4 regions of the Cobetia sp. PS-4MA genome follow, and region 3 is predicted to be linked to each of the others. Evidence: predicted binding sites of a transcription regulator. Region 3 holds the regulator's gene; each other region holds the start of a gene.

The links. Region 3 encodes sigma-54, which starts transcription at its own class of promoters, with help from an activator protein. Its sites were predicted from a motif close to TGGCACNNNNNTTGCTNT; they were not measured.
Region 1: a site for sigma-54 is predicted at 2,505-2,522, ahead of AC26AR_RS00335 (P-II family nitrogen regulator). Genes of this name have one in related genera too.
Region 2: a site for sigma-54 is predicted at 2,159-2,176, ahead of AC26AR_RS06565 (dimethylamine monooxygenase subunit DmmA family protein). Genes of this name have one in related genera too.
Region 4: a site for sigma-54 is predicted at 2,781-2,798, ahead of AC26AR_RS09035 (putative urea ABC transporter substrate-binding protein). Genes of this name have one in related genera too.

The regions. Positions count from the first base shown of each region.
Region 1 covers NZ_CM173107.1:72,456-75,918, reverse strand. Annotated here, with positions in the region: gene AC26AR_RS00355 (YifB family Mg chelatase-like AAA ATPase) at 1-284, opposite strand, end outside; gene AC26AR_RS00350 (hypothetical protein) at 637-906, opposite strand; gene AC26AR_RS00345 (CBU_0592 family membrane protein) at 1,433-1,711, shown strand; gene AC26AR_RS00340 (accessory factor UbiK family protein) at 1,797-2,171, opposite strand; gene AC26AR_RS00335 (P-II family nitrogen regulator) at 2,609-2,947, shown strand; gene AC26AR_RS00330 (ammonium transporter) at 2,980-3,463, shown strand, end outside.
Region 2 covers NZ_CM173107.1:1,530,940-1,534,402, reverse strand. Annotated here, with positions in the region: gene AC26AR_RS06575 (heme-dependent oxidative N-demethylase family protein) at 1-419, opposite strand, end outside; gene AC26AR_RS06570 (PDR/VanB family oxidoreductase) at 459-1,403, opposite strand; gene AC26AR_RS06565 (dimethylamine monooxygenase subunit DmmA family protein) at 1,388-2,074, opposite strand; gene tnpA (IS66-like element accessory protein TnpA) at 2,506-2,874, shown strand; gene tnpB (IS66 family insertion sequence element accessory protein TnpB) at 2,871-3,206, shown strand; gene tnpC (IS66 family transposase) at 3,299-3,463, shown strand, end outside.
Region 3 covers NZ_CM173107.1:805,963-809,425, forward strand. Annotated here, with positions in the region: gene hpf (ribosome hibernation-promoting factor, HPF/YfiA family) at 1-194, opposite strand, end outside; gene AC26AR_RS03430 (RNA polymerase factor sigma-54) at 794-2,242, opposite strand; gene lptB (LPS export ABC transporter ATP-binding protein) at 2,561-3,301, opposite strand; gene lptA (lipopolysaccharide transport periplasmic protein LptA) at 3,304-3,463, opposite strand, start outside.
Region 4 covers NZ_CM173107.1:2,118,723-2,122,185, reverse strand. Annotated here, with positions in the region: gene AC26AR_RS09045 (ABC transporter ATP-binding protein) at 1-484, opposite strand, end outside; gene AC26AR_RS09040 (ABC transporter permease) at 481-1,305, opposite strand; gene AC26AR_RS09035 (putative urea ABC transporter substrate-binding protein) at 1,415-2,572, opposite strand; guanidine-I (ykkC/yxkD leader) riboswitch at 2,626-2,734, opposite strand; gene AC26AR_RS09030 (ABC transporter ATP-binding protein) at 3,130-3,463, opposite strand, start outside.

The DNA of each region.
Region 1 (3,463 bases), 730 kb from region 3:
TGACCGGATGCCACCAGGATGCCCAGTCCGATCGGCAGATCAAAGCGCCCACCCTCCTTGGGCAGGTCAGCCGGGGCCAGATTGAGGGTGATTCGGCGCGCTGGAAACTCGAAGCCTGCATTGAGCAATGCGCTGCGCACTCGCTCACGACTTTCCTTCACCGCCGCTTCCGGCAAGCCAACGATGGAGAGCCCCGGCAGCCCGTTGGAGAGGTGTACCTCTACCTGCACCTCCGGAGCTTCAAGACCAAGAGATGCGCGCGTGCGCAACATTGCCAATGACATGAGTCTTCCCTGCGTGATGCCGCCTCTCTGCTGCACGGCGCAATCGGAGCAGGCACCCGCCTGCCATGAGCGCGAGGGCACGATACCGGTGCCATCTCCTCCAGCATGGCAAATCTCATACCTGCCAGCGTGCACACGACTCAACGCTTGGCGATACGGCACTCCTCAAATGTCACTCGCGCTGCCGGACACGGCATGTCCTCACTGCACCGCAACGGTATTATCAGCAATTCCAGCCACCCGTTTCATAATTTTCATTACGCCACCAACCCCTAGAATTACTGGATACGTAAGGAAAATACCGACTGTGGATAACATTACATAACTCCCTCGACAGGGCATTTCCCAGCGCTCAAATATCCATCATCTGGCAACGCCAAACCCTATCGATATGGACACCGAGCCGCACCACCTCATCGAAGCGTGACGCATTACACTCTGAATCAACACTTGAGGGCGACATCAGCCCTCCTCCAGCACCCGGCCAGATCGGCGAAACAGGCGGCAGAGAGGCAATATCGTCACCCAGAACGGGCAAGACACCCGCACGATGAACCAACGGCAGCGTTTCCCGTCGACATCGCGGCATGAATTTCATGAAGAGCTTCACGAAGTAGTTCACGGAGATGTTCATGAAGAAGTGAATGGAGAAACGCCCTGGCATGACTCAGGAGGCTGGGCTCAAGAGAAGAGGCGCGGGGGAAGGGAGTGCCTTTCCCGAGAGTCGCGCAGGCCCCACCCAATGCCAGCCTCCTTCGATGCGCCGGACTGGCTGCCGTGTCTGTTCAGCTCGAGACATTCATGCGGACTGAACGTTGAAAATAGCCCATCAACCGGCTTTTTCCATGAAATAACGCGCGTTCTAGCAGATATTTCACGAAGTTGGCGACATGGAACACCTGGCTGATCACAAGCCCTCGGGCCTGCACCAGAAGAGTGCTCATGGAACATGCAAGGCGGTGCTCCAGGCGCTACAGGAGTGCCTCAAGAGGGGGACTGCTGGTATATTTGATCGGTTGTCTCGGCCCTGCTGATACAACCGCCAAGCTGTCTCAAGGAGGCCACCCAAGGGTGGCAGAGAATCGTCCAACCCACGGAAAGGGCCAGCCATTCAGGACGACTTCGGCTTGTTTCAGGAGTAACACCCCATGCAAGACATGCTTGCCTCGCTGGCACCCATGGCGGACATCATCGGCATGCTCGGCACCTCTCTGGTGGTCGGTGCCTTCTTTCTGCTGCAGATTGGCAGACTCGATGCACGTAGCCTGACCTACAACCTCATGAATCTGAGCGGGGCGATCCTCTTGTTGATCAGCCTGTGCATCAACTTCAATCTCGCCAGCTTCGTGATCGAGGTGTTCTGGATCGTGGCATCTCTGGTGGGCCTAGTTCGCTGGTTGATGGGGTCTCGTCCACAGACGGTCTGACCTGCCCGGCACCCGCCTCATGCGACGGACACAAAAAAACCGCCACACCTCGACGGGTGTGGCGGTTTTTTTAGCAGCATGCCATTCAGGCGTCGCGTTGACGCTCGATCTCCTCGGCGTGGCTGGCGGCTTCCCGCTTTGCCAGCGCGGTCTCTCCCTCATCGTCCACCGCCACGGCAGGCTCGGTGGTCGACGCAGCACCCGCCACCAGTCCCTGCTTCTCCAGCAGCGCCTCAAGTGCGATGACCTGCTTCTCCAGCGACTCCACACGCCCGCGAGTCCGCGTCAGCACATCCATCATGATGTCGAAGTCCTCGCGCGACACCAGTTCCATGCGATCAAAGGCGCTGCGCATCACGCCCTGTACGGACTTCTGCAGCTCTTCCGGGCCGTGCGAGGCGTCCTGGAGGCGCTCACCGATCTGCTGGGCCATACGCCCGATGACGTCGTTCTTGAACATGCTCCACCTCAGCCATTGCAAGCCGACGGGCCCATCATGGGGCTGTCGGTCAGAGAAAAGGATCTCCCCGAAACGTGGGGGACATCATGTCATGTTGCAAGGATACGCAACCCGCTGGCCTGACGCATGTCCCGACCCCGAATCTCTCGCCACTGACGGCAGGCACCGGCCCTTGTGCACCATATTAGCGCTATCTCCTACCTCGAAAGCCGCAATTCAGGCACCAAAGCGGTGCATCGCCATGGCGTTCTTCTTGCCGTCATTTTTGGCCTTGCTGCGGAGCTGCTTTTTCCTTCAGCACAACTAGATGAATTTAAAGATTTTTTAACCTCATGGCATACCTCGTGCGATGCACTTGTCAGGAACAGGCCACCAGCAGTGTCTGATTGGCCGCACTCAACATGACAGATCATTGCGGTAGCAAACGGGGGCAGCACATGAAACTGATCACCGCCATCATCAAACCCTTCAAGCTGGACGACGTGCGTGAAGCGCTGGCCGACAACGGCGTGCAAGGCATCACGGTCACGGAAGTGAAGGGCTTCGGGCGACAGAAGGGCCACACCGAGCTGTATCGCGGCGCCGAGTATGTCGTCGACTTCCTTCCCAAGGTCAAGATTGAAGTAGCTGTTGATGACAGCAGTGTGGAAACGGTGCTGGACGCCATCACCCAGGCAGCCAACAGCGGCAAGATCGGCGACGGCAAGCTGTTCGTCACCCCGCTGGATGACGTGATCCGTATCCGTACCGGTGAACGCGGCGCCGATGCTGTCTGAGCCCCGCGCACAATAATAAAGGAGAATCCCGCATGAACGAGATCATCGAGGTCAAGTACGCACTTGATACCTTCTATTTCCTAGTCTGTGGCGCCCTGGTGCTGTGGATGGCTGCCGGCTTTGCCATGCTGGAAGCTGGCCTGGTACGCGCCAAGAACACTACCGAGATCCTGACCAAGAACGTGGCGCTGTTCGCCATCGCCTGCACCATGTACATGGTGGTCGGTTACCACATCATGTACTCAAGCGCCGAAGGCGGCTTCCTGCCGAGCCTGGGCTTCTTGATCGGCGCCGAGAATACCGCTGAGGAAGCGCTCGCTTCCGGTGGCGACATCTACTACAGCGCGCGTTCCGACTTCTTCTTCCAGGTGGTGTTCGTGGCGACCGCCATGTCCATCGTCTCCGGTGCAGTCGCCGAGCGCATGAAGTTGTGGGCCTTCCTGGCCTTCGCCGTGGTCATGACGGGCGTCATCTACCCGGTCCAGGGTTACTGGACCTGGGGTGGCGGCTTCCTGA
Region 2 (3,463 bases), 720 kb from region 3:
GCGTCATCGCCCATGCGGAAGCTCTGTTCCATCTCCAGCAGATGGTTGCGCCACACGCAGTCATCGCCGTCGCGCTCGAAACTGAAGGCCTGCGGATAGTCCCGGGCGTAGTGCGTCATCACGAATTCCAGGAAGTCCCAGGCTGCCGGCTGCATGTGCGGCATCACCAGGCAACGCTTGGGGTCCTTGGCCAGCACCCGCTCACGCTCAGCGATCTCGCTCAGATAATGCTCATCGATATCCAGCATGTGCTCGGTGATGGAACCCGGCTTGCCCGGCAAGACATGTGGCTCGATATTGACCGAGTAACGGTACTCATCTTCCGGGAACGGGAAGGGAAAACGCTGGATGGCGTAGTCGGAATTCTTGAAGGTGAACTGACCATGGAACGCCTGGTCATCTCGCGGGGAAAATTGCATGTTCCTGCTCCTTGGGGGTCCATCTCGCGAAAGACGGTTTCAGAGATCCAGCACCAGCCGCTGGCTGCGTGCCCGGGAAACGCAGGGCATCACGCAGCGCTGACTGGCCCGCTCCTGTTCATCGAGGAAGGCGTCACGGTGTTCCGCCTCCCCCTCCAGCATCTCGACCCGACACTGTCCGCAGACCCCGCCGCGACACAGGCTCGTCACCTCGACACCGCTGCGCTCCAGCGCTTCCAGCAGGGATTCCTGGGCACCGACCGCCACTTCCACGCCGCTGCCACGCGCCACGGCCATGAAGGGAGTCCCCGGCTCCGGGGCGGCAAAGACCTCGTGATGGATGCGCGCGAGACTCCAGTGCAGCTCGCGCGCCGCGTCCTTCACGGCATCGATCATGGCCTGCGGGCCGCAGAGATAGACGTGAGTGCCGGCGGGCTGACGCGCCAGCAGGGCCTTGAGATTCGGACGCTCGAGACGGTGCTGGGTGATGTTGCCACTCGCCAGATAGGGCGCGGCCTCCGGGAAGCGGGCGACGTCGAGGTCCTGGCTGCGCAGGTGCAGCTCCCAGCTGCCGCCACGACTCTCCAGCTCCGGCAGGTAAGAGAGAAACGGCGTGATGCCGATGCCGCCTGCCAGCATCAGGTGGTGACGCGCCTGCCAGTGCGGCAGAAAGAGGTTGGCCGGCGGGCTGAGCTCCAGCTCGTCCCCGACCTTGACGCGGGAATGGATGGCTTCGGAGCCCCCACGCGAGACCGGCTGACGACGCACCGCGATGCAGTACTGCGAGGGATCATCCGGCGGGCTGATCAATGAATAGGCGTTGCGACACACCCGCCCTTCTCCCGGAATGCCCAGCACCACATGACTGCCCGGCGAGAACGGCGTGAAGGGTGAGGCCTCATCGGCAGGCACCAGAGTGAGACGGCGCACGCTGCTGCTGAGCTGATCGACCGCGGCGACCCGCGCCTTCATGAAGCGAGACATGGTGCCACCTCCTCCTGTGGGGGAATCTCTCCCGGCGCTTCCGCATCGATTCGCACGCCCATGTAGGCGCCGAGACGCTTGGAAAAATGATCACGCACTTCCAGCATCAGGCCGCAGCCATCACAGGCTGACGGCGAGTGAATGACGTGCTCACTGACCTGCTGGCAGTGCACGCAGAACACATGCCGCCCCAAGGCAGCCACCGGCAGCATCACCATGTCATCCAGCAACAGCCCCTGCTGCTGAGCCAGATTGGCGACCTGCCACACGAAATGCTCACTGCCGATGATGACCAGACACCCCGCCGCGCCTACCTCGCCGATGGCACCCGCCAGCGCATCGCAGGCTAGGGGGCGATCATCGACGTCGTACCAGCGATGCAGGCGGGCGCTGTCGGCGGGCCCCGTGGGCAACGCCTCTGTTGCCGGAGTGGATTGCGAGGTGCCTCCCACCTCGCGGCTACCGAGCTGCCCCAGCAGCGTACTGATCAGCTGACAATGCATTTGCAGTTGCTGACGGGCGTTGCCCGCCGCCTCTCCAGTGCCTGGCAGGCTCTCGGGAGACTGGCACGCCACCAGATACCGTTGGGCATCGGGCAGCGCCTCGATGCGTGGATAGTGTTGCCGACTTCGAATCCCGGCAGTGACAGAGGATGATTGCGGGCTTTTCATGACACGACCCTGCTCTGAGAAATTGTCCTTGTTGTAATGCCGCCGTCTTGACGATGACGTGCATCCGACTACCACTCCATTTCATGAGCATATTTCGTGCCATTGATGGCAAAATCATTGCTCCACATAGCCGACATAATTACCTGAAACCCCCACTTCACATATGAACAATCAATAGAGATATTCACGCACCAAAACAGAACACAAAACTCATTAAAAACGGCTTACATTCACCATTATTGCCCTGACCAAACCTCACCTCATAAGCCAATCTCTACGCCTGACATATTTCTCATTTAATATCTTCAAGATGCTGAAATAATGGAAAAACTTTATCTTGGTAGAATGTAAGCGATCGGTGATCCCATCTACCACAGAGACCTGAATTCCGTCACGTTAGATGTCCACCTATCAATAAGTGGACACTTATCATGACGGAATTAAGCGTGTTGGAAGTCCCTCGCAAGCGTCGCCGCTTCACTGCCGCCTTCAAAGCCAAGATCGTCGAAGCGTGTCAGCAACCCGGTACCTCCGTTGCCGGAGTGGCTTTGGAGCACAGCCTGAATGCCAACCTGGTCCACAATTGGATCCGTACCACTCGTCAGCAAACGGCTGTGCCAGAAATACCGGCGTTTGTACCGGTGCCCATGGTCCGCGATTTATCACCGGACACTCCCCAGCATCAGGTGGCGGACCCTATTCGCCTCACCATCCCGCACCCCAACGGCCCGATGGTCATCGAGTGGCCTGCCTCGGAGGCCGACACCTGTCGATCTCTGATTCGGGAGCTGCTCGCATGATCCGCATCGACGAAATCTGGCTGGCTACCCAACCCCTGGATATGCGGGCCGGCCCGGACACTGCGTTGGCCAGGGTAGTGAAGGTCTTCGGCATGGCTCGCCCGCACTGTGCTTACCTATTCGCCAACCGGCGCGGCAACCGCATGAAGGTGCTGGTCCACGATGGCCTGGGCACCTGGCTATGCGCCAGGCGCCTGAACCAGGGCAAGTTCCACTGGGCTGACAACCGACATGGCGATTGCGTCGAGCTCTGCCCCGAGCAGGTCATGGCACTGGTGCAGGGCCTACCCTGGCAGCGTCTCGGCACCGACGGCGTCATCTCTGTGGTCTGATACGCCAGGCCAGGTACGGCACAGAACCTACCGGCCCGCTATTCGCTGATGCGCCAATCCCACTGCCTTCGGCGGACTGGCATACTGGTGGAATGACGACACCCCCCGACCTGACTCAACTCTCTCCTGATCAGCTCCGCCACTTGGCGGCAACGCTGATGACGCAGGTGGAGGAAAAGGAGAAAGCGCTACGCCACAGCGAGCAGGTCAATCAAAAGCTGACTTATGAAATGGCATTGCTCAAGCGCCACGCCTTC
Region 3 (3,463 bases):
GCCAGGGCATGGAGGTCGGCGCCAGCGGCGTGCAGGGTGCAGGCAGCCTGTTGGCGTTCCTTCTCGATCGACAGTGTCACCTGAACATTGGTGATGTTGTCGTAATGCCGTTCGAGGCGAGCGAGCTTCTCGTTGACATAATCGCGGAGAGGATCGGTGAGTTCCACATGATGCCCGGTGATATTCACTTGCATGGACACGCTCCTTTATCCAGCGGGTTGCCTTTGAATTGTAACCCTTTTTGACTGCGAGCAAACCCTGATTGAACGCGCGGCCACTTTCTGACTCCGGCCATGGTCTCGTGGCGATCATCTGCTGGCGAGAGCGGCGGTGCCGGTGTACCGAGCGTCTACCCCGACAATGCCCAAGCTTTGAACAAAGATCAACGCTGCGCTGCATCGTGGGGCAAGGCTTGTCTTCAACCCAGCGAGGGATATCAGCAGGTTCTTCATGAGCATCGCCTCGCATCACGGACGGAATGGGGCTCGAGAAACCGGCCGTTTGTGGCCAATGTCAGCATTTACGTCGACGTTCGTGTGGCAGGAGTCGGTGGCGACCCCTGGCTATCTGTCCGTGGGATGTGAGGGAAAAAGAAAGCACTCTGGAGAAAAGTGGCTGGAAAAATAGGCAATTGGGGGCGTGAAGTCACTCACGCAGTCGCAAGGACAGGCATTGCCAACCGGTATTCAGACGACCGATTGGCAGATGATGCCAGGATGGCAGGTGCAAGGGGGCGAGCTTCAGCGCTCCGACGTGTGGAGCCCGCTGGCTTGCGGGTATCCGTTGTCGAGACTCACGCCAAGCGCTTGCGCTCGCTGGAGGAGGGGATGCCCATGGCCTCGCGATACTTGGCGACCGTCCGGCGCGCTACCTCGATGCCATCACTGGCCAGCAGATCCACCAGGCGTGAGTCGGACAATGGCTTGCGCGCCGGTTCTTCCGAGATCAGCTTGCGAATGCGCGCGCGGATCGCGGTGCTGGAATGCGCGTCACCGTTGCCACTGCCACCCACCTGACTCGAGAAGAAGAACTTGAGTTCGAACACGCCTCTCGGGGTGTGGATATATTTCTGGGTGGTCACCCGCGAGATGGTGGATTCGTGCATCTCGACCACTTCCGCGATGTTGGCGAGGATCAGCGGCTTCATGCCTTCTTCCCCCTGCTCGAGGAAGTCGATCTGGCGCGCCATGATCTCGCGGCCCACCTTGAGCAGGGTGTCATTGCGTGAGGACAGGCTCTTCATCAGCCAGCGGGCTTCCTGAAGATTGTCCTTGAGGAAGGTGTTGTCCGCGGACTTGTCGGCCCGCTTGATGAGGGCGGCATATTCCGGCTGGATACGCAGCTTGGGCAGCGCTTCCGGGTTGAGCTCGACCTGCCAGCCGTGACGCGTATGACGGACCAGCAGGTCCGGGATGACGTAATCACTGGCAGGCTCGCCCCAGGCGGACGCCGGGCGCGGGTCGAGCGCCCGTACCAGACGAATGACGTGATCCAGCTCATCATCATCCAGGCTCAGGCGACGCTTGAGCAGCTTGCGATCGTCATTGCCCAGTGCCTCGAGGAATTGCCGCACCAGACGGCGGGCCTGGGCCAGCAATGGCAGATCGTCCGGCAGCAGGGCCAGCTGAAGCAGCAGGCATTCGCGCAGGTCTCGAGCGAACACACCGGTGGGATCGAACTGCTGAAGGCGCAGCAGGACCTGCTCGAGTTCCGACGCCTTGAGGCCGGGCAGTCCCTGACCTCGCAGGCCATCGACCAGTTCGTCCAGGCTCATGCTCAGGTAGCCGGCCCCATCCACCGCATCGATCAGACTCTCCGCCATCTGGCGTTCACGCGCATCGAGGTCCGTCATCGCCAGCTGCCAGCGCAGATGGTCCTGCAGGCTTTCGACACTGGTGTTGCGATCGAAGTCCGGCCCGTCCTCGCTCGAGCTTCCGCTGCCGGAACTGGTCAGGCTGCCTGCGTGATCCTGGTAGAGGTCCGACCAGTCACTGTCGAGAGGGTATTCTTCAGGAATCTCGCTGTTGGTCTCGGAGGTGGAGATCTCGCTCTTGTCCTGTGTCTCCGCGACATCCAGCGACTCGTATTCCTCGTCAAGCTCCAGCATGGGGTTTGACTCAAGCGCCTGCTGTATCTCCTGACGCAGGTCCAGCGTCGACAACTGCAGCAGCTGGATCGCTTGCTGAAGTTGCGGGGTCATGGTCAGGGAAGTGCCGAGTCGAAGCTGCAAGGTGGGTTTCATGGGGTCTGTCATTCACGGCAAAGGAACGTGCATCTACGCTATACCGTGGGTCGGGGCACTGACAAGGGGCAGTCGAGAATATTCAAGCAACTTGCATGCCATGTTGCCACCAAGGTGGTATGGACGTCATGCATTCGAGTGAGGTGTGGCAGAGCAGGAGGGTTCACGGGGAGATCACGCAAGCGCCTGTCGAGGCGCTTGCGTGAGGGGGCGGGGAACGAGGCCCCGACAGTGAAGCAGGAAGTGGCGGGTGCTGGAGGGTGCTGGTGAGAGCAGAAGAGGTCGGACGGCTCTCGTCAGGCTGACGGCACTCTCGGGCTAGAGCTTGAACTCATGGCCCAGGTAGACATCACGCACCTGCTGGTTGGCGAGGATGGTGTCGGCGTCGCCATGCGCGATGATCTGGCCATCGCCCACGATGTAGGCGGTATCGCAGATGTCGAGTGTCTCGCGCACGTTGTGGTCGGTGATGAGCACCCCGATGCCGCGGTCACGCAGCTGGCGCACGATGCTCTTGATCTCGCCCACCGAGATGGGGTCCACGCCGGCAAACGGCTCATCGAGCAGCACGAAGTCCGGCTCGGTGGCCAGTGCGCGAGCGATCTCCACGCGGCGGCGCTCCCCGCCGGAAAGGCTCATGCCGGCACTGTCACGAATATGCGTGATGCTGAACTCGTTGAGCAGCTCCTCCAGGCGTGCCTTGCGTCCGTTGCGATCCAGGTCCTTGCGCGTCTCGAGGATCGCCATGATGTTGTCGGACACCGAGAGCTTGCGGAAGATCGAGGCTTCCTGGGGCAGATAGCCGATGCCGGCGCGAGCCCGCTGATGCATGGCGGCGCCGGACAGGTCGTGGTCATCGATGGTCACGCTACCGGCATCCGAGCGCACGAGGCCGACGATCATGTAGAACGAGGTCGTCTTGCCGGCCCCGTTGGGGCCCAGCAGGCCTACGATGTCACCCTGGCGGATTTCCAGCGAGATGTCCTTGACGACCTTGCGACCCTTGTAGGCCTTGGCCAGATGACGAGCGCTGAGGGTACGTGGGCTGGCAGCAGTCATGCTCATTGATCCTTGCTGGCATTGGCGCCACGTGGCGTCAGGGTCATGTGGACGCGTGACCCCTCGGAGGATGAGGCATCGGTGCCATTGCTGGCATTGACCTGGCGCTTGTCCAGGAAGTATTCCACGTAGCCACCTTCGAAGGTATCGTCGCCTTTCTCC
Region 4 (3,463 bases), 1.3 Mb from region 3:
GGATGCGCGGCTTCATCATCAGCGCCTGGGCGATGGCGAGGCGCTGCTGCATGCCGCCGGACAGCTCATGCGGGTACTTGTCCAGCGCGTGGGACAGGCCGACTTCTTCCAGGCGTTTCTCGGCGGCGACCCGTGCCTCGCGACGCTTGGCCCCGAACAGCTTGCCGGTCAGCGGGGCGCGCGCCAGCTCCTCGGCCATGATCACGTTGCCCAGCACCGTGAGGTGCGGGAAGACGGAATACTTCTGGAAGACGATGCCGCGGTCCGGCCCCGGCTCGCCGGGGATGGGCTTGCCGTCCAGCAGCAGCTCACCGCGCGAGACGCCCTCGGTGCCCAGCAGCAGCTTGAGGAAGGTGGTCTTGCCGCAGCCCGAGGCGCCGACCAGGGTGATGAATTCCCCGGCCTCGACGGTCAGGTTCATGCGTTCCAGCACGACCTGCTGGCCGTAGTGCTTCTCGAGGCCCTTGGCGTGGATCAGGCTCATGATTGGCTCTCCTCAGCGTGGTACCAGGGGAAGGCGCGGGTCGAGACGAGCACCAGCAGACGGTCGAGCAGAAAGGCCAGCAGCGTGATCCAGGCCACGTAGGGCAGGATGACGTCCATCGCCAGATATCGGCGCACCAGGAAGATGCGATAGCCGAGGCCGTCCTGGGCGGCGATGGCTTCAGCGGCGATCAGGAACAGCCAGGCGCTGCCGAGTGCCAGGCGCGTGGCGCTCAGAAGGCGCGGGGTCAGCTGGGGCAGCAGTACGCGGGTCAGCACCTGCCAGGAGCTGGCGCCCAGCGTCTGGGCCTTGATCAGCTGCTCATCGGGCAGGCGCAGGGCCTGATTCTGCAGGTCGCGAATCAGGAAGGGCGTGATGCCGATGACGATCAGCGCGATCTTGGCCAGCTCACCCGTCCCGAAGGCGATGAACAGGATCGGCAGGATCGCCATCGGCGGAATCAGGGACAGCACGGTGATCAGCGGGGACAGCTTGGCGCGCAGCAGCGGCAGGCCGCCGGTGAGCAGGCCGACGCTCAGGCCGATCAGCGCACTGATCAGCACGCCGGCCAGCAGGCGTTCGAGGCTGGCGAAGGTGTCGGTCCACAGCGGCAGATCGCCGGTGCGCACGTTGACCTCGGTGGCTAGCTTGGCGAAGGACTCGCCCATGGACGCGAAGGACGGCAGCAGGCGGTCGTTGGGGTTGTCGAGCAGTCGCTGGTTGGACTGCACGATGTAGAGGATGGCCAGCAGCGCGAAGGGCAGGCCACCGAGCAGCCAGCGGCCACCACGGGAGGGTGTCAGATTGATCAGGCGTTTCATGCGCGGGCTCCACGGGTGCGAACGAGAGGTGCGGTCGAGGGAGGCGGTCGGTTCACCAGCCACAGAGACAGCTTTCCTGCGGCTGGTGTGCGGCATCCACCGCGTGGCGTTACTGGCTGTCGGCCAGTGCGGCGGTATAGCTCGGGTCGAAGCGCAGCATCACGTTGCCTTCATCGCCGACGATGCCGGCAGGCGTCTCGATGCCGATGAAGCCGGCATCCGGTGCGCCTTCACCCAGCAGCCCCTGCGCGAAGCTGAAGTCGGCGATGTGCTGCATGGTGTCCTTGAGGCTCGGCGCATTGAAGGCGGCCACGGCCTCGGCGGGGGTGTAGTACATGTGGGTCGCGGCCAGCTGGGCCTGATAGCCGGCGAGGTCGGTGCCGGCGGCATCGGCCATCTGGGAGAGCGCGGCTTCGTCGCCAGCCTTCATCTTCTCCATCACCTCATACCAGGCGCCGACCAACGCGTGGCCGAAGTCCGGGTTGTCCTTCAGCGTCTGGGTATTGACGACCATCAGGTCGAGAATCTCGCCGGGGATGTCACTGGAGTTGAAGACTTCGGTGTAGCCGGGCATGTCCTTGAGCGTGGCCAGCTGGGGGTTCCAGGTCACCACCGCCTGGGTATCGGTGTTGCTGGCCAGCGCCACGATGTCGGCATCGCCGGTATTGGTGGTGGTGAGGTCGCGCTCGCTCATGCCGACGCTGTCCAGCGCGCGTGCCAACAGGTAGTGGGAGACACTGAACTGCACCAGATTGACCTCACGGTCCTTCAGGGACTCGATGGAATCGCCGTCGCGGACCATCACGCCGTCATTGCCATCGGAGTAGTCACCCAGAATCAGCGCGGTGGAATCGACACTGCTGGCGGCGGGGAGGGTGAGGGCATCCATGTTGGTCATGGCGCAGCCATCGACATTGCCGGAGGTGTACTGATTGATGGACTCGACGTAATCGTTGACCTGCACCACATCGATATTGATGTCGTACTTCTTGGCCCACTTGTCGACGATGCCCTGGGTGTCCGCGTATTCCCACGGCATCCAGCCGGCATACACCGACCAGCACACGCTGAAGGAATCCTGTGCCATGGCCTGCGGGCTCAGCGAGGCGCCAAGCAGCAGGGCGCCGGCCAGCGCGGCACGTCGGGAGGTCTTGCTGGATACGGCGGATACCGCCGGGGAGTCAGATGCGACAGCAGCGGATGGCGCCTGAGCGCAGGCATCCGAGAGGGAAGTCGTAGACGGGGAAAGGCGAGTGGGCTGGGTCATTGTCGTTATCTCCGGCGGAAAAAGTGAGAGGCGCCGACCTTTTCAGGCGTTGCGTCTCCCGGGCTTTTGTCCCGCCGTGTAACCCCCAGCTTGGAGGTCGAGTGCTCTCGGACCAGTCGTGACGGCCATCAGCCAATCACCGGAACCCTAGCGCTCCATTGGTGTAGATTTTCGATTGTTGTATGCCTATCGGTGCCTCGGTGAATGTCTAGCAGGAAGTGTGCCGGAGAGATTTTTTCCATATAAAACAATGGAATATAAGATTTCACGCAACACGTATATGCATATCGAAATCGTACGCTGCACCAATTTGATGAATTTTACCGTCGCTTGCACCTTAGTGTATTAAGTTGAGATTGAGTTTTATTCAGTGGGAGATCGGGGAGAAAATCCAGAGATCTTTTATGCTTGGTTTCATAGAATAAGTTTTGCACTCATTGCTATGAATCCAGTGTTAACAAGCGGTATATGGTGGCCCCTTGTTCAATGATGCCGATTCTGATGTCTTACACGGACTGAATTGAATTGATGGAGCCTTGGACTATCCAACAGCGTGATCAGCTCGACACGGCTTCGTTCCTTGCAGCTTTCATCCCATGACGCCCGACGGGCACCATCATCGGCTTGCCGGTAACGGGGTCCGGGGTGATGTGGCTTTCCAGCCCGAACACCTCCTTGATCATCTCGCGTGTGAGTACCTGCTCGGGCGGGCCACTGGCATGAATCTGGCCATCTGACATGGCGATCAGCACATCCGCGTAACGTGCGGCCAGGTTCAGTTCATGCAGCACCATCACGATGGTGGTGCCGCGAGCGTGGTTGAGGTCTGTCAGCAGGTCGAGCACTTCCACCTGATGATTGATGTCGAGGAAGGTGGTGGGCTCATCCAGC